DNA from 4 places in the Streptomyces sp. NBC_01012 genome. Region 2 is predicted to be linked to each of the others. Evidence: riboswitches for the same ligand, from Rfam matches in the RefSeq annotation. Region 2 holds a riboswitch; each other region holds the start of a gene.
The links. A riboswitch is a leader RNA that binds a small molecule or an ion and turns the genes downstream of it on or off. The one in region 2 is predicted to bind thiamine pyrophosphate.

Region 1 (4,205 bases), 1.4 Mb from region 2:
GCTGCTCAAGCACAAGGAAGCCGAGCTGCTCGAAGTCTGATGAACGACTCTTCCTGGGGCGCCCCGCAGGGACCCGGCTACGGGGCCGCACCCGAGATGGGGCGCGCTCCGGCGGGTCCTGCCTACGATGTGCACGGCGCCCAGCAGACTCGGCCCATGCCCATCGTGCCGGACGCTCCCGACGCAGGTAGAGACGCTGACGACCGCGACGACCGGAGGGGGGACGCCGCGCGCATCAGCGGCCCCCTGTTCCGTGACGAGAAGCCGCAGGAGCCCATGTCCACCCCGCCGCCGTCCACCCCGCCGCCCAAGAAGCGTGCGGGGCGTGATCTGCGCGCCGCCATAGGGGTCGGTGTCGGCCTCGGCGCTCTGGTCGTCGGCTCCCTCTTCATCGTCAAGGCCGTCTTCGTCGGTGTGATCGTGCTGGCGGTGGTGGTCGGGCTCTGGGAGCTCACCTCCCGGCTCAAGGAGCGCAAGGGCATCAACGCCCCGCTGGTGCCCCTCGCCGTCGGTGGCGCCGCGATGGTGGTCGCCGGCTATGTACGGGAGGCCGAAGGGGCCTGGGTCGCGATGGCGCTCACGGCCCTCGCGGTGCTCGTCTGGCGGATGACGGAGCCCCCGGAGGGCTACCTCAAGGACGTCACGGCGGGTGTCTTCGCCGTGTTCTACGTCCCGTTCCTGGCCACGTTCGTCGCGATGATGCTCACCGCGCACGACGGCGCCTGGCGGGTGCTGACCTTCCTCCTGCTGACCGTGGTCAGCGACACCGGCGCGTACGCCGTCGGCTGGCGCTTCGGTACGCACAAGCTGGCACCCCGCATCAGCCCCGGGAAGACCCGCGAGGGCCTGATCGGCGCGGTCACCTTCGCGATGGTCGCCGGCGCCCTGTGCATGGAGTTCCTGATCGACGACGGGAGCTGGTGGCAGGGTCTGCTGATGGGCCTCGCCGTCGCCGCCAGCGCCACGCTGGGGGACCTCGGCGAGTCCATGATCAAGCGGGACCTCGGGATCAAGGACATGGGCACGCTGCTGCCCGGCCACGGCGGCATCATGGACCGGCTCGACTCGCTCCTGCCGAGCGCCCCGGTCGTATGGCTGCTGCTCGTGCTGTTCGTCGGATCCGGCTGATCACGCCCTGAGGGGCCTGCCCGCTCGGCCGGTCCTCGGGGCGGGTCCTCGGGGCCGGTCGGACTTACTCGTACGTCTGCGACACTGGAAGAACCATGCCTAAGCCCGGAGAACTCCAGTTTGTCGCGCCCCGTGGAGCCAAGCGGCCGCCGCGGCACCTCGCCGACCTCACACCCGACGAGCGCAAGGAAGCAGTCGCCGCGACCGGCGAGAAGCCCTTCCGTGCCAAGCAGCTGTCACAGCACTACTTCACGCGGTACGCCCACGACCCGGCGGAGTGGACCAACATTCCGGCGGCGTCGCGGGACAAGCTCGCCGAGGCGATGTTCCCCGACCTGATGTCGGTGATGCGCCACATCAGCTGCGACGACGACACCACCCGTAAGACGCTGTGGAAGCTGCACGACGGCACGCTCGTCGAGTCCGTCCTCATGCGGTATCCGGACCGGGTGACCATGTGCATCTCGTCCCAGGCGGGCTGCGGGATGAACTGCCCGTTCTGCGCGACCGGGCAGGCGGGACTCGACCGCAACCTGTCGACGGCCGAGATCGTGCACCAGATCGTGGACGGCATGCGCGCCCTGCGCGACGGCGAGGTACCCGGCGGCCCCGCGCGGCTGTCCAACATCGTCTTCATGGGCATGGGCGAGCCGCTGGCCAACTACAAGCGCGTGGTTGGGGCCATCCGCCGGCTGACGGACCCCGAGCCGGACGGCCTGGGGCTCTCGCAGCGCGGGATCACCGTGTCCACGGTGGGCCTGGTCCCGGCGATGCTGCGCTTCGCCGACGAGGGCTTCAAGTGCCGTCTCGCGGTCTCCCTGCACGCCCCGGACGACGAGCTGCGCGACACCCTGGTGCCCGTGAACACCCGCTGGAAGGTCCGCGAGGTCCTGGACGCCGCGTGGGAGTACTCGGAGAAGTCCGGCCGCCGTATCTCCATCGAGTACGCGCTGATCCGCGACATCAACGACCAGGCCTGGCGCGGCGACCGGCTCGGCCGGCTGCTCAAGGGCAAGCGGGTGCACGTCAACCTCATCCCGCTGAACCCGACCCCGGGCTCCAAGTGGACCGCGTCACGGCCCGAGGACGAGAAGGCGTTCGTGGAGGCCATCGCCGCCCATGGTGTGCCGGTCACCGTCCGCGACACCCGCGGCCAGGAGATCGACGGGGCCTGCGGGCAGCTGGCGGCGGCCGAGCGCTGAGGCGGTCCGGGCGTACGTGATCCGGCCGGTCCGGCGTGATCCGGCCGGTGTAGCCTGGCCCGGAAATCAACTTCATATTCCGACAGGGGAGCGCCACAGCGCTGAGAGTGCGGCACCGAGTACAGGTCGGCCGCAGACCCTCTGAACCTCGCCCGGGTCATTCCGGGTAGGAAGTTCGGACCTTACTCAAGCTGTTGCGCCCTGCCCGCTCACCGAGCGGGCGGGGCCGCGTCTCTTCCTGGTCACCTCCAGGAGGAAAACACCATGAACACCACGACGAAGTACGCGGCGACGGCGCTCGCCGCCGCCCTCGGCGTCAGCACACTAGCGGGCTGCGGCGGCTCCGACGGCAAGGCCTCCGGCGACACGGGGGCCGGCTCCAGGACCGTCACGCTCGTCAGCCATGACTCGTTCAACGCCTCGGACGCCGTCCTGAAGGCGTTCACGAAGGAGACCGGTTACACGGTCAAGGTGCTCAAGAGCGGGGACGCCGGTGCGGCGCTCAACCAGGAGATCCTGACCAAGGGCTCCCCGCGCGGCGATGTGTTCTTCGGCGCCGACAACACCCTGCTCTCCCGCGCCCTGGACAACGACCTCTTCACGCCGTACGAGGCGAAGGGCCTCGACCGGGTCGACACCGGCACCCAGCTCGACGCGGACAAGCACCGCGTCACGCCCGTCGACACCGGCGACATCTGCGTCAACTACGACAAGAAGTACTTCGACGACAAGAAGCTCGACCCGCCGAAGACCTTCGGCGACCTGCTGAAGCCCGCGTACAAGAACCTGCTGGTCACCGAGAACGCCGCGACGTCGTCGCCCGGACTCGCCTTCCTCCTCGGCACGGTCGCCACCCAGGGTGAGAGCGGCTACCAGGACTACTGGAAGAAGCTGAAGAGCAACGGCGTCAAGGTCGTCGACGGCTGGGAGCAGGCCTACAACGAGGAGTTCTCCGGCTCCGCAGGCGGCAAGAAGGCCAAGGCCGACCGGCCGCTCGTCGTCTCGTACGCCTCCAGCCCGCCCGTCGAGGTGGAGTACGCCGATCCGAAGCCGACCGAGGCCCCGACCGGCGTCGCCACCGGCACCTGCTTCCGCCAGATCGAGTTCGCCGGTCTGCTGGACGGCGCGAAGAACGAGGCGGGCGGAAAGGCGCTGCTGGACTTCCTGATCAGCAAGCGTTTCCAGGAGGACATGCCGCTGAACATGTTCGTGAACCCGGTGGTGAAGGACGCGAAGCTGCCGAAGCTCTTCACGGAGTTCGGAGCGACCGTCGACAAGCCGGCGACCGTGTCCCCCGAGAAGATCGCCAAGAACCGTGAGCAGTGGGTCCAGTCATGGTCCTCGCTCGTCGTGAAGTAGCCGCGCGGCCCGCTCGCCGGGGAAACGCGGGGCGCGGGAACGCACGCGGGAACGCGGTGCGGCTCGGCCTCATGGCCGTGCCCGTCGCGTTCTTCGGCCTGTTCTTCGCCTACCCGGTCGTCTCGATCGTCGGCCGGGGGCTGAAGTCCGGAGGCGACTGGCAGTTCGGCCGGATCGGCGCGGTGCTGGGCCGGTCCGACATCCTCGACGTCCTCTGGTTCACCACCTGGCAGGCCCTCGCGTCGACCGTGCTCACCCTGCTGATCGCACTGCCGGGCGCCTATGTGTTCGCCCGCTTCGAGTTCCCCGGCAAACAGCTCCTGCGGGCCGTCGTGACCGTGCCGTTCGTCCTGCCGACCGTCGTCGTGGGTACGGCGTTCCTGGCGCTGCTGGGACGCGGCGGGTTCCTCGACGAGCTCTGGGGCGTCAGGCTCGACACGACCGTGTGGGCCATCCTGCTCGCCCATGTGTTCTTCAACTACGCGGTCGTCGTACGGACCGTCGGCGGCCTGTGGT
Region 2 (4,205 bases):
GCCAGTTCCCCGGCGAGGTCCGACGGGCCGCCGGCAACCACCCGTTTCGCGGGGAAGCCGGCCTTCAGCGAGGCTGCGAGCGACCGGGCCCGCGGCTCGTCGGTATCGATCAGGGTCAGGCGTCGGCACCCGAGGGCGAGCATGGCGTGGCCGACGGCCGCCCCGGCGCCACCCGCTCCCAGCTGGACCACGTGCGAGGTGGACGCACCGGGCAGTCCGCGGGAGAACGCGGCGCCGAAGCCGGTGACGTCGGTGTTGTGCCCGATGGCCCGCCCGTGCCGGAAGACGATGGTGTTCACGGCGCCGAGCGACTCCGCCTGCGGATCGAGGGCGTCCAGGTACGGGATGACCGTCTGCTTGCAGGGGTGGGTGATGTTGAGCCCGTCGTACCCGAGGTCGCGGGCCGCGTGCACGAGGTCGCCCACCCTTTCGGGGCCGGTACCAAGGGCATCCAGGTCCAGGAGCCTGTACAGGTACCGCAGTCCCTGCCGGTCCGCCTCACGTTCGTGCAGAGCGGGGCTGAGCGACGTGGTGATGCCCGCGCCGATCAGCCCGACCAGATACGCACCTGCGGTCACCTGCACCTCCGTAATGTACGAACTAGTACGTTACTTATAGCAAGAGCGGGCCGAGTCGAGAAGCCCTCGCGCCGAAAGATCCAGGCACGGCCCGCTCCTACAATCACGGGACACTCACCACGCACCGGAGGAGCAGGACATGTCCAGCGCCCAGGAGTCAGCGCCGCCCGCGGAGCGTCAGCGCGACGCGGCCCGCACCAGGGCGGAGATCCTCGCGGTGGCGACCAGGGAGTTCGCCCGGGACGGCTACGCGGGCGCACGGGTGGACAAGATCGCCGCCCTCACGCGCACGACGAAGCGGATGATCTACTACTACTTCGGCGGCAAGGAACAGCTCTTCACCGCGGTGCTGGAAGCGGCCTACTCGGAGATCCGTCAGCTGGAGGGCGAGCTGGACGTCGAGCACCTGGATCCCGTCGCCGCCACCCGCCGACTGGTCGAGCTGACATTCGACCACCACGAGGCGCACCCCGACTTCATCCGGCTCGTCAGCATCGAGAACATCCACGAAGCGGAACACATAATCGGCTCCGAGAAGTTGAGCCGACTCGGCTCCCCCGCGGCCGGGGTGCTGCAGAGCATCCTGAAGTCCGGTCGGGAAGCGGGGCTGTTCCACGCGGATGTCGACGCCATCGACGTACACGCGGTGATCAGCTCGTTCTGCTTCTTCCGCGTATCGAACCGGCACACGTTCGGCGCGCTGTTCGGCCGCGACCTGGTGGCCCCTGACAGCCGGGACCACTACCGGAACATGCTCGCAGACATGATCATCGCTTACCTCACCGCCCCGTCCACACCCCGCGGCCCCGTGACCGTCACCCCATGACCGTCACCCCTTGCCCTTGACCCGGGACCTCTGAAGCTGCACCGGGCCACGGCGGCTTCCGGTGCGCGCTCATCGTCCCGCCCGCCCCCCTCATCGCGCTCCACGCGCACCCGGCTATTCTGGCCGCCGCACCGGACACGGGGTGCCCCGCACAGGGGCTGAGAACACACCCGTCGAACCTGAACCAGTTAGCACTGGCGGAGGGATGTCTTCATGTCATTGCCGTACACCCAGGACGAGCGCGCGGCCACGGAGCCGCAGCACCCTTTCGACGGGCGCATGCCCACCGCCCCAGGTGATCTGCGTATCGAGGCGCACGGGATAGCCCCGGTTCCCGAGGACCGTCGCTACGGCGGGCCCGGACGGCTGTTCACCGTGTGGTTCGCCCCCAACCTGACGATGACCGGCGTCTTCACCGGCACCGTCGGTATCGCACTGGGCCTGGACTTCACCACGGCGCTCATTGCCGTCGTGCTCGGCACCCTCGTGGGCGCCGTGCCCACCGCGTATCTGGGTACCTGGGGAAGCCAGACCGGCTCCGGGCAACTTCCGCTGTCACGGCTGGCGTTCGGCCGTGGTGTGGTGCTGCCGGGCACACTCCAGTGGCTGTCGTCGATCGCCTGGGACGCGCTGATCGGCCTGTTCGGCGGGGACGCGCTGGCCCAGCTGTGCGGCTGGCCGTTCTGGCTCGGGGTGCTGGTCATGATGGCCGCCCAGGGTGCCCTCGGCGTCCTGGGGTACGAGGTGATCCACCGGCTCCAGACCGTCATGACCTTCGCCCTCGCGGCCGCCTTCGCGGTCCTGTCCACGAAGCTGCTGGACGGTGTCCGTCCCGTCGCCACCGGCACCGTGCACGGCGCGGACCGGGCGGGGGCGTTCGTCCTGACGTGCACCATCGCCCTGAGCCTGGCGCTGTCCTGGGCCCCGTACGCCAGCGACTTCAGCCGCTATCTGCCGCGCACCGCGTCCCGGCCGCGCATGTTCTGGTGCACGCTGCTCGGGGTCAGCACCTCCTTCGTGGCCGTCCAGGCCCTCGGTCTGTGGGGCGCGTCCGTCTTCACCGACCAGACGGCGCGCGGCATCGACACCCTGCTGGGCGGGGGCGCGCTCGGAGCGTTCGGGCTGCTCGCCGTGGCGCTGGCCGCGCTGTGCAGCAATGCCATGAACGACTACAGCGGATCGCTGGCGCTGCAGACCATGGGCGTCCGCCTGCCTCGCCCCGTCGCCGCGGCACTCGCCGCAGCGCTCGGCTTCCCGCTCGTGCTGTGGATGCACGCGGCCGACACCACGACACGCTTCCAGAACGTGCTTCTTCTCGTCGGCTACTGGATCCCCGGGTTCGTGGCGATCGTCGCCGTGGACTGGCTCGTCCGGGCGAGGGACCGCGGCCACTCCCCCATCGACCTGGCCGCCGAGAGCATCCACCGACAGCCGTGGTGGCCGGCGCTCACCGCCTTCGCCGTAGCCTTCGCGGCGGCGGTGCCGTTCATGAGCACCAGCCTGTACGTGGGCCCGGTCGCCGAGGCGCTGCACGGGGCGGACGTCGCCTACGGGGTGGCGTTCCTCGTGGCTCTGACGGTGTACACCCCGCTGCGACTGCGCCACCGTGGCTGACGGCCGGAAGGTGATCGCCGCAGCTGCCGTCAGGTCGACGACGTTCTTGCGGCTGGGTCGCCGCGAGCGCGGCCACGCGTACACCTTCGGCTCGACTTCCACCTTCGTGAAGAACGGCATCGGCTCCAACACATGGGTCAACTGCTCCTGGCCGGGCCGCCACCCGGCCAGGAGCGGTCCCTCAGACCTTCTCGGACTTCCGCAGCGCCTGCCACGTCGTCCGCCCCACGATCCCGTTCGCATCCAGTCCCGCCCGCTTCTGGAAGGTGACGACGGCCCCGTGGGTCAGGGGGCCGAAGTCGCCGTCCACCTCGCCGACTTCGGTGATGTCGTGCAGGTACCTCAGCAGGCACTGGAGCTCGCGTACCTGGCTGCCGCCGTCGCCCTTCCTGACGGTGAAGTCCCACGTGCCGCTCCAGCCCGCCGTGTAGCCGCGGCCGTGGGTGTCGTCCTCGTACACGGCGGGCTTCTCACACGTGGGTGGAACCGCGGACGCCGGGGGCGAGTCCCGCAGGGTGTACGTCATCGTCGTCGCCGTGCCCAGCGCGACCACCACCAGCGCCGCGCCCAGGGCCGGCCGAACCCACCGCCGGGGGCGCAGTCGCGGCAGCCGGGCCGAACGGGCGGCACCGGCCGCCTGTTCCACCTGTCGCAGCAGGGCCTCGGTGCCGATGCGTTCGGCGTGGGTGCGGGCGAGGCAGTCGGTGATGATATGCCGCCAGCCGTCCGGGAGTTCGGGGGACAGTCGCAGTTCCTCGGTGCCGCGCGCGTAGCGCGTGGCCGCGTCACAGCGAGCCTCCGTCGTGCTTCCGGGCAGCGGAAAGGTACCGGTCAGGACGGTGTGGGCGAGGACACCGAAGGCCCAGACGTCGGCGGAGGGCCGGATCTGCGTGCCCCGCTCGTCGACCTCCGGCCAGAGGAGCTCGGGCGGTGTGTAGTCCGGGGTCGCGAAGGCGGGCGCGTAGGCGTGGGTGCCCTCCAGCTCGGCGGCCATGTTGAAGTCGGCGAGCCGCACCGAACCGCCCTTGAGCAACAGCACGTTGGCGGGTTTGAGGTCCCCGTGCACCCAGCCCGCATGGTGCAGCTGGTGCAGGCCCTCGCAGATCTGGGCGAGCAGCCCGGGACCCGCCTTCGGCTTCGGCTCGTGTTCCAGTGCGGCGCCCAGAGAGCCCTCGGCGCGTTCGAGT
Region 3 (4,205 bases), 3.1 Mb from region 2:
ACGCCCGTGGGCGGCGCCCTCCGGGAGGCGCTGTTCCGGAGGGGCTTCGTCCGCCCCACCGGAACAGCGCCTGCTCCGCAGGGTGTCAGTCGGCCAGCGGGAGGTACACCCGGTTGCCCCTGGCCGCGAACTCCTGGGACTTCTCCGCCATACCGGCGAGCGCCTCCGCGTCGAACTCGGTGTCGACGACCGTGGGTCCGACGCCGTGCTCCCGCCGGATGTCGTGGGAGATCTTCATCGAGCAGAACTTCGGCCCGCACATCGAGCAGAAGTGTGCCGTCTTCGCCGGCTCGGCCGGCAGCGTCTCGTCATGGAACTCCCGTGCGGTGTCGGGGTCGAGCGCCAGGTTGAACTGGTCCTCCCAGCGGAACTCGAACCGCGCGTCCGACAGCGCGTCGTCCCACTCCTGCGCCCCGGGATGCCCCTTGGCGAGGTCCGCGGCATGGGCGGCGATCTTGTACGTGATGACACCCGTCTTCACGTCGTCGCGGTCGGGCAGCCCCAGGTGCTCCTTGGGCGTGACGTAGCAGAGCATCGCAGTCCCCCACCAGGCGATCATCGCCGCGCCGATGCCCGAGGTGATGTGGTCGTACGCGGGCGCGACGTCCGTGGTGAGGGGGCCCAGGGTGTAGAACGGGGCCTCCTCGCAGATCTCCTGCTGGAGGTCGATGTTCTCCTTGATCTTGTGCATCGGGACATGCCCGGGGCCCTCGATCATCGTCTGCACACCGAACCGCTTGGCGACGGTGTTGAGTTCACCGAGCGTCCGGAGCTCGGCGAACTGCGCCTCGTCGTTGGCGTCGGCGATGGAGCCGGGGCGCAGCCCGTCACCCAGCGAGTACGTCACGTCGTACGCCGCGAGGATCTCGCAGAGCTCCTCGAAGTGTTCGTAGAGGAACGACTCCTTGTGGTGGGCCAGGCACCACGCCGCCATGATGGATCCGCCGCGCGAGACGATTCCGGTCTTGCGGCGGGCCGTCAGCGGGACGTACGGCAGCCGGACGCCGGCGTGCACCGTCATGTAGTCGACGCCCTGTTCGGCCTGCTCGACGACGGTGTCCTTGTAGATCTCCCAGGTCAGCTCCTCGGCCCGGCCGTCGACCTTCTCGAGCGCCTGGTAGAGGGGGACCGTGCCGATCGGCACGGGGGAGTTGCGCAGGACCCACTCGCGGGTGGTGTGGATGTTGCGGCCGGTGGAGAGGTCCATGACCGTGTCGGCGCCCCACGTGGTGGCCCAGGTCATCTTGTCCACCTCCTCCTCGATGGAGGAGGTGACCGCGGAGTTGCCGATGTTGGCGTTGACCTTCACCAGGAAGCGCTTGCCGATGATCATCGGCTCGATCTCCGGGTGGTTGACGTTGGCGGGCAGGACGGCCCGGCCCGCCGCGATCTCCTCCCGCACGACCTCGGGTTCGACGTTCTCCCGGATCGCCACGTACTCCATCTCCGGGGTGATCTCCCCCCGGCGGGCGTACGCGAGCTGGGTGACGGGACCGCCGTCCCGGCTGCGGCGCGGCTGCCGCGGGCGCCCGGGGAAGACCGCGTCGAGATTGCGCAGGCCGCCCCTCGGGGAGGTGTGCTTGAGCCCGTCGTCCTCGGGGCGCACGGGGCGGCCCGCGTACTCCGCGGTGTCCCCGCGGGCGGTGATCCAGTGCTGTCGCAGCGGGGCGAGCCCCCGGCGTACATCGGTGTCCGTGGTGGGGTCGGTGTACGGCCCCGACGTGTCGTACAGCGTCACGTCCTTGCCGTTGGTGAGGTGCACCTGGCGGACCGGCACCCGGAGATCCGGGCGTGAGCCCTGGATGTATCCCTTGTGCCAGCCGATGGACTTCCCGGCCTCGTCGTTCTGCGCGTTCCGCTTCGAGGCAGGCGTGCGTGCGTCCGCTGTGGTCATGAGACCTACTCCCTACGCCGGCATTACCCGGTAACAGGTTCGGCGGTCGGCGCAGCGTGTCCCGTATGGATATACGGAGGTCAGCGCCCTCTCAGCCCGGTGCTCCGAGCTCCCGCGTGTACAAATGCGTCCCCACGCTAACCCTCGTTCTGGCGCGCTGGCCAGAGGGCCTCCCCGGTTCTTGGGATGATCGCCGGGTGACGTCCCCTCCGAGTGCCCCCGAACCCCACGGCCCCGCATCAGGCAGCACCCAGAGCCATGCGCATGGCCACACCCACAGCCACGGCCCCGCAGCGCCGGTGTCCAAGCACCTTCGCAAGGTCATCGCGGCTGTACTGATCCCCTTCGCCGCCGCGGTCGTCGTCGGCCTCGTGGCCTTCTGGCCCGGCGGTGCGCCGGCCCATGAACGCACGGGTGTCGGCTTCGACCGGCAGACCCAGGACGGGCGGGTCACGAAGGTCGTGTCGGTCAACTGCGCGGATGTCAACGCCTCGCAGGTGCCGGCGACCGGCGACACGTCCACCGCGGCCGGTCAGGAAGCGGTCAACGAGCAGACCGGGAAGTGCAAGAAGGCCACGGTCGAGGTGACCAGCGGTAAGGACAAGGGCCGTACGTTCGTCGAGGTCGTCCAGCCCGACGCCCCGCGACAACTGCGCGAGGGCCAGGGGGTGGTCGTGGCGTACGCTCCCGACGCGCCCCGGGACCTGCAGTATTCGGTGACCGACGTGGACCGCGCGTTCCCGATGGCTCTGCTCGCCGGGATCTTCGCCCTCGCGGTGATCGTGGTGGGCAGACTGCGCGGACTCATGGCGCTGGTCGCGCTCGCCGTCTCCTTCGCCGTGCTGACCCTGTTCATCCTGCCGGCGATCCTCCAGGGCTCCAATCCCCTGGTCGTCGCGGTGATCGGGGCGAGCGCCATCATGCTGATCGCCCTCTACACCTGCCACGGACTGACGGCCCGCACCTCCGTGGCCGTCCTCGGCACACTCATCTCGCTGGTGCTGATCGGGCTGCTGGGCTCGCTCTTCATCGGCTGGGCCGTCCTGTCCGGGAACACGGACGACAACACCGGTCTGATCCATGGGCTCTACCCGGACATCGACATGAGCGGCCTGCTGCTCGCCGGTGTGATCATCGGCTCGCTCGGTGTGCTCGACGATGTGACCGTGACCCAGACGTCGGCGGTCTGGGAGCTGCACCAGGCCGATCCGGCCATGGGCGCGCGCGGCCTCTACCGGGCGGGTATCCGGATCGGGCGCGACCACATCGCCTCGGTCGTCAACACACTCGTACTCGCCTACGCCGGCGCGGCTCTTCCGCTGCTGCTGCTGTTCTCCATCGCGCAGAGCAGCGTCGGCACGGTGGCCAACAGCGAGCTGGTCGCCGAGGAGATCGTCCGTACCCTGGTCGGATCGATCGGGCTGGTCGCCTCGGTACCGGTGACGACGGCGCTCGCTGCCCTGGTGGTCTCCGCGGACCGCACGGGGCTCGGCGCGGGAGCCGGAGCTCCTGCACCCGCGCGGACCGGGAGGGGACGGCGCCGCAAGGCGTGAGCCGGACCTTCCTGTTTCAGCCGGCGTTCTGCTCCTTGGCGAGGATGCGGCCCAGCGCCTCTTCCAGATTGCCGTCGAAGTCACCCAGCGTGTGCTCCTGCCCCAGCGGCACCAGCTTGTCCGTACGGTCGAGAAATGCCACAAGAGGTGCCGTGCCGGCCCTGAAGAGCGCACGGTCCGCACCGACCTGAAGGCGGATGTGTACATCCGACAGCCCTTCGGGCTCGGTCGGGCCGATGTGCACATCGCCGTCGCCGCTGGGGCTGTTGAGACCGTCGAGCAGTAGCTCACGGCCGAATGCCCAGGTGACGGGGGCGTCACCCGGCAGGTGGAAGGTCATCCGGATCGCGTACGGATCACTGACCTCGTACCGGAGCTCCACCGGAATACGGAAGGAGAGCTCCTCGGAGACGAGGAAGCTCATCATGACCTCTGCTTGAACCGACTCGCGCATCGTTCAACCCCGCAGTAGATGAAACTGGCCAGGAATGATCCCCCATGGCCCTATTGACGCCATCGTGGTGCACGCGATAGCAGATCACAAGGAGTGATTTTTCAGATACTGATAGAGAACACGAACGAGCGCAAGAGAGTCGTCACTTCGCAGCGTAGTTGTTCGACTGCGGGGCGCAACCGTTCTTCCTGATGCAGGGGGAGAGATACAGCCATGGCCGCCACGGCGGAACCGACAGTGATCGGAATGGCCGCGCAGACCGTCCCCAAGGCGTACTCCTGCCGCTCGATGACGGGCTCCGTAC
Region 4 (4,205 bases), 5.3 Mb from region 2:
CCTTGACCACCCTGGTGCCGTCGATGAAGGCGGCAGGCACCTGGAGCGTCCGGTTCTCACCACGTCGCACGGCGATCAGCTGGCCTTCCTTGACCAGCTGCCGTACGCGCGTCACCTCGACATCGAGCATTTCCGCGATGTCGGGAAGGTGGAGCCAGGCGGGGACGAGAGCATCGATCTTTGCGTCAATCTCGGTCACAAGGACAAGCGTGCCATCCCGGACCGACAGTCGGTAGCCGGGCAGGGCGTACGAGGCGGGTGGTCGGTGCCCTCAGGCGTTCCGCACCGTGGATTTCAGCGGTACGGAGGAGTCCGCGGCCCGCGCCGGATCGATGCGCGCCCCCGCTTCGACGAGCTTGCGCCCCTGTGTCAGGTCACGGGGCCTGCTGACGGCCAGTACGGCGACCAGCACCCCCTGCCGCAGCCAGAGCACCGTCCAGGACGCCTCGGCCGGGTCGCCCCGCCACAGCAGCGTGTCGGCTCCGGCGTGATGGCCGGCGTACTGCACGAAGCGGCCGAACTGCTCGGACCAGAAGTAGGGCACCGGGTCGTACGTGCCCGCCTCACCGCTCGCGAGGGCGGCGGCGACCGTCCTGGGCCCCTGAAGGGCGTTGTCCCAGTGATGGACCAGCAGCCGCTCGCCGTAGCGGGCGGAAGGGAAGGAGGCGCAGTCGCCCACCGCGTGGACATCGGGCAGCGAGGCGCGCAGCGAGCTGTCCGCGACGACCGAGCCGTCCGGGCCGAGCTCGATGCCCGAGCCCGCGAGCCACCCGGTGGCGGGCCGGGCGCCGATGCCGACGACCACCGCCCCCGCGGGGATCACCCGGCCGTCCGACAGATGGACGGCGCCCTGTCCGACGCGGGCGACCCGGGCGCCGGTGAGGAGATCGGCTCCGCTCTCGGCGTACCAGCGGGTCATCGGCGCGGCGACCTCGGCGGGCAGCGTGCCCGCCAGGGGACGGTCCGCGGCCTCCACGACGGTGACCACGCAGCCGGCGGCGCGGGCCGCCGTGGCGAACTCGGCGCCGATCCAGCCCGCTCCGACGACGACCACGTCGTGCTGTTGGTCGAGGATGGGCCGCAGCCGCGCGGCGTCGTCGAGGGTGCGCAGCAGATGGACACCGGGCACGCCGTCGGAACCGGGCAGTGCGACGGGTTCCGCGCCGGTGGCGATGACCAGCGCGTCGTAGGGGACGGGGCCTTCCAGGGTGTCCACCTCGTGCGCGCCGGCGCGCAGGCCGGTCACATGGAGCCCCAGGCGCAGGGTGATGTCCAGGGCCTCGAAGTCGATGTCGAAGGCGGAGTGCTCCGCCTCGCCGAGCAGGATCGCCTTGGAGAGCGGCGGCCTGTCGTACGGCTGGTGCGGTTCCGCGCCGATCACGGTGACCCGGCCCGTGAAGCCCTGTTCGCGCAGGGCCACGGCCGTCTGCACACCGGCCATGCCGGCGCCCACGATCACGACGGCGCGCGCCGGCTGTCCCGGTGCCGGTTCCGGTGTCTGCTCGCTCACCCGTCCACCCTAATGACCTGAAGGGGCGCCGGTTCCCGGGCCCGTGTCCGGCTGTCGGGGGCGGGGTCTAGGCTGGCCACCGTAAGAGACTCGCGGGAGCCCGGACGTACCGGGCTGAGAGGGAGGCTGACCGGCCTCCGACCGTACGAACCTGATCCGGGTCATGCCGGCGAAGGGAGGGGCTGGACGCCCATGCGTATCTCCACGAGCAGCTCCGACGTCCTGGTCGTCGGGGGCGGCATCATCGGTCTGGTGACCGCCTGGCGGTCCGCCCAGCAGGGTCTGAGCACCACGCTGGCCGATCCGGGACCGGGCGGCGGCGCGGCCCGGGTCGCGGCCGGGATGCTCGCGGCCGTCACCGAACTCCACTACGGCGAGCAGACGCTGCTCGGCCTCAACGTGGCCTCCGCGGCGCGCTATCCGGCGTTCGTCGCCGAGCTGGAGGAGGCGAGCGGGCAGGAGACCGGCTTCCGTGCCTGCGGCACCCTGTCCGTCGCGCTGGACTCCGACGACCGGGCGCATCTGCGGGAGCTGCACGCGCTGCAGCAGCGATCCGGGCTGGAGTCCGAGTGGCTGAGCGGCCGTGAGTGCCGCCGGCTGGAGCCGATGCTCGCCCCCGGCGTTCGCGGCGGGCTGCGGGTCGACGGCGACCACCAGGTGGACCCCAGGCGGCTGGCTTCGGCCCTGCTGACCGCGTGCGAGCGGGCGGGGGTGGACTTCCGCCGCGCCTGGGTCCAGCGGCTCTCCGTCACGGACGGCAGGGCGACGGGCGTCGTCCTTGCGGACGGTACGCGGCTCGCCGCAGGCCAGGTGGTGCTCGCGGGCGGCAGCCTCAGCGGCCGGCTGGAAGGGCTGCCCGAGTCGGTCGTGCCGCCCGTACGCCCGGTCAAGGGGCAGGTGCTGCGGCTGACCGTGCCGCCCGCGTACGCCCCCTTCCTGAGCAGGACCGTGCGGGCCGTCGTACGCGGCAGCCATGTCTATCTGGTCCCGCGTGCCAACGGCGAGCTGGTGGTCGGTGCGACCACCGAGGAGCTGGGCTGGGACACCACGGTCACCGCCGGCGGGGTGTACGAGCTGCTGCGGGACGCCCATGAGCTGGTGCCCGGCATCACCGAGCTCCCGCTGACCGAGACCCGGGCCGGTCTGCGCCCCGCATCGCCCGACAACGCGCCGCTGCTGGGCCCCACCGCGCTGCCCGGTCTGCACCTCGCCACCGGGCACCACCGCAACGGGGTGCTGCTGACCCCCGTCACGGGCGAGGTGATGGCCGAGGTGCTGACCACGAGCGAGCTGCCCGAGCTCGGCCGCCCCTTCTCGCCGCGCCGCTTCGCCGCGGACGCCAGGCCACGTTCCCCCGAAGACACCGCCCACGCGTCGCAGGAGCAGCCCGTATGACACAGCCCGTGCCCGCCACCGGTCCCGCATCCGTGTCCGCCTCCACATCCGCATCCGTGTCCGTGTCCGTCAACGGGGAAGACCGCGCCGTCCCCGTGGGCACCGCGCTGGACACCCTGGTCGGGGCGCTGACCACCGCGCCCTCCGGGGTCGCCGCCGCGGTCAACGAGGCCGTCGTCCCGCGTGGACAGTGGTCCGCCACCACGCTCGCCGACGGCGACCGCGTCGAGGTCCTCACCGCGGTCCAGGGAGGCTGACCATGTCCGACGATCTCTTCACCCTGGGGCCCACCGCGTTCTCGTCCCGGCTGATCATGGGAACGGGCGGGGCGCCCAGCCTCGATGTGCTGGAGCGCTCCCTGATCGCCTCGGGCACCGAGCTGACCACCGTGGCGATGCGCCGGCTCGACCCGACCGTGCAGGGCTCCGTGCTCTCCGTCCTGGAACGCCTCTCCATCCAGGTCCTGCCGAACACGGCGGGCTGCTTCACGGCGGGCGAGGCCGTGCTCACCGCCCGGCTGGCCAGGGAGGCGCTGGGCACCGACTGGATCAAGCTGGAGGTCGTGGCCGACGAGCGGACCCTGCTGCCCGACCCCGTCGAGCTGCTGGACGCCGCCGAGATCCTGGTCGACGACGGCTTCACGGTCCTGCCGTACACCAATGACGACCCGGTCCTGGCCCGCAAGCTCGAGGACGTGGGGTGCGCGGCGATCATGCCGCTGGGCTCCCCCATCGGCTCCGGGCTCGGCATCCGCAATCCGCACAACTTCCAGCTGATCGTCGAGCAGGCCGGGGTCCCGGTGATCCTGGACGCCGGCGCGGGCACCGCATCGGACGCGGCGCTGGCGATGGAGCTGGGCTGTGCCGCCGTGATGCTCGCGTCGGCGGTGACCCGGGCGCAGGAGCCCGAGCTGATGGCGGCGGCGATGCGGCACGCGGTGGACGGCGGGCGCCTGGCGTACCGGGCGGGACGCATCCCGCGCCGTCATTTCGCCGAGGCGTCCTCACCCGTGGCGGGCCGCGCGGTGCTGGATCCGGAGCGCCCGGCGTTCTGAGGTCCGGGCAGCCGCGGCTCCCTCCCGTCACAACATGCACATGTCCCTGTCACGGCTCGGCACCGGAACGGTCCCCGGAACACCTGGCCCATCCCGTCGTGTCCGTGGCAGCTCGTAGACTCGCACCGTGGACACGACCCTCCAGGACCCCCTCGTCGGGCAGCTGCTCGACGGCCGCTACCGGATCGACGCACGCATCGCCGTCGGTGGCATGGCCACGGTCTACCGGGCCATGGACACCCGGCT

Region 1: it holds a riboswitch for thiamine pyrophosphate, as region 2 does, so the genes downstream of both, OG623_RS08615 (thiamine ABC transporter substrate binding subunit) here and OG623_RS02850 (purine-cytosine permease family protein) in region 2, are expected to answer to the same signal.
Region 3: it holds a riboswitch for thiamine pyrophosphate, as region 2 does, so the genes downstream of both, thiC (phosphomethylpyrimidine synthase ThiC) here and OG623_RS02850 (purine-cytosine permease family protein) in region 2, are expected to answer to the same signal.
Region 4: it holds a riboswitch for thiamine pyrophosphate, as region 2 does, so the genes downstream of both, thiO (glycine oxidase ThiO) here and OG623_RS02850 (purine-cytosine permease family protein) in region 2, are expected to answer to the same signal.

Annotation. Positions count from the first base shown of each region.
Region 1 covers NZ_CP108688.1:2,003,559-2,007,763, reverse strand. Annotated here, with positions in the region: gene frr (ribosome recycling factor) at 1-40, shown strand, start outside; gene OG623_RS08625 (phosphatidate cytidylyltransferase) at 40-1,128, shown strand; gene rlmN (23S rRNA (adenine(2503)-C(2))-methyltransferase RlmN) at 1,224-2,330, shown strand; TPP riboswitch at 2,405-2,521, shown strand; gene OG623_RS08615 (thiamine ABC transporter substrate binding subunit) at 2,595-3,689, shown strand; gene OG623_RS08610 (ABC transporter permease) at 3,761-4,205, shown strand, end outside.
Region 2 covers NZ_CP108688.1:645,665-649,869, forward strand. Annotated here, with positions in the region: gene OG623_RS02840 (shikimate dehydrogenase) at 1-578, opposite strand, end outside; gene OG623_RS02845 (TetR family transcriptional regulator) at 718-1,404, shown strand; TPP riboswitch at 1,533-1,627, shown strand; gene OG623_RS02850 (purine-cytosine permease family protein) at 1,618-3,018, shown strand; gene OG623_RS02855 (protein kinase domain-containing protein) at 3,200-4,205, opposite strand, start outside.
Region 3 covers NZ_CP108688.1:3,786,523-3,790,727, forward strand. Annotated here, with positions in the region: gene thiC (phosphomethylpyrimidine synthase ThiC) at 86-1,894, opposite strand; TPP riboswitch at 1,887-2,020, opposite strand; gene OG623_RS17100 (YibE/F family protein) at 2,092-3,447, shown strand; gene OG623_RS17105 (SsgA family sporulation/cell division regulator) at 3,464-3,901, opposite strand; gene OG623_RS17110 (IclR family transcriptional regulator) at 4,003-4,205, opposite strand, start outside.
Region 4 covers NZ_CP108688.1:5,910,893-5,915,097, reverse strand. Annotated here, with positions in the region: gene OG623_RS26610 (Rv2175c family DNA-binding protein) at 1-199, opposite strand, end outside; gene OG623_RS26605 (NAD(P)/FAD-dependent oxidoreductase) at 272-1,510, opposite strand; TPP riboswitch at 1,593-1,705, shown strand; gene thiO (glycine oxidase ThiO) at 1,703-2,905, shown strand; gene thiS (sulfur carrier protein ThiS) at 2,902-3,162, shown strand; gene OG623_RS26590 (thiazole synthase) at 3,165-3,959, shown strand; gene pknB (Stk1 family PASTA domain-containing Ser/Thr kinase) at 4,087-4,205, shown strand, end outside.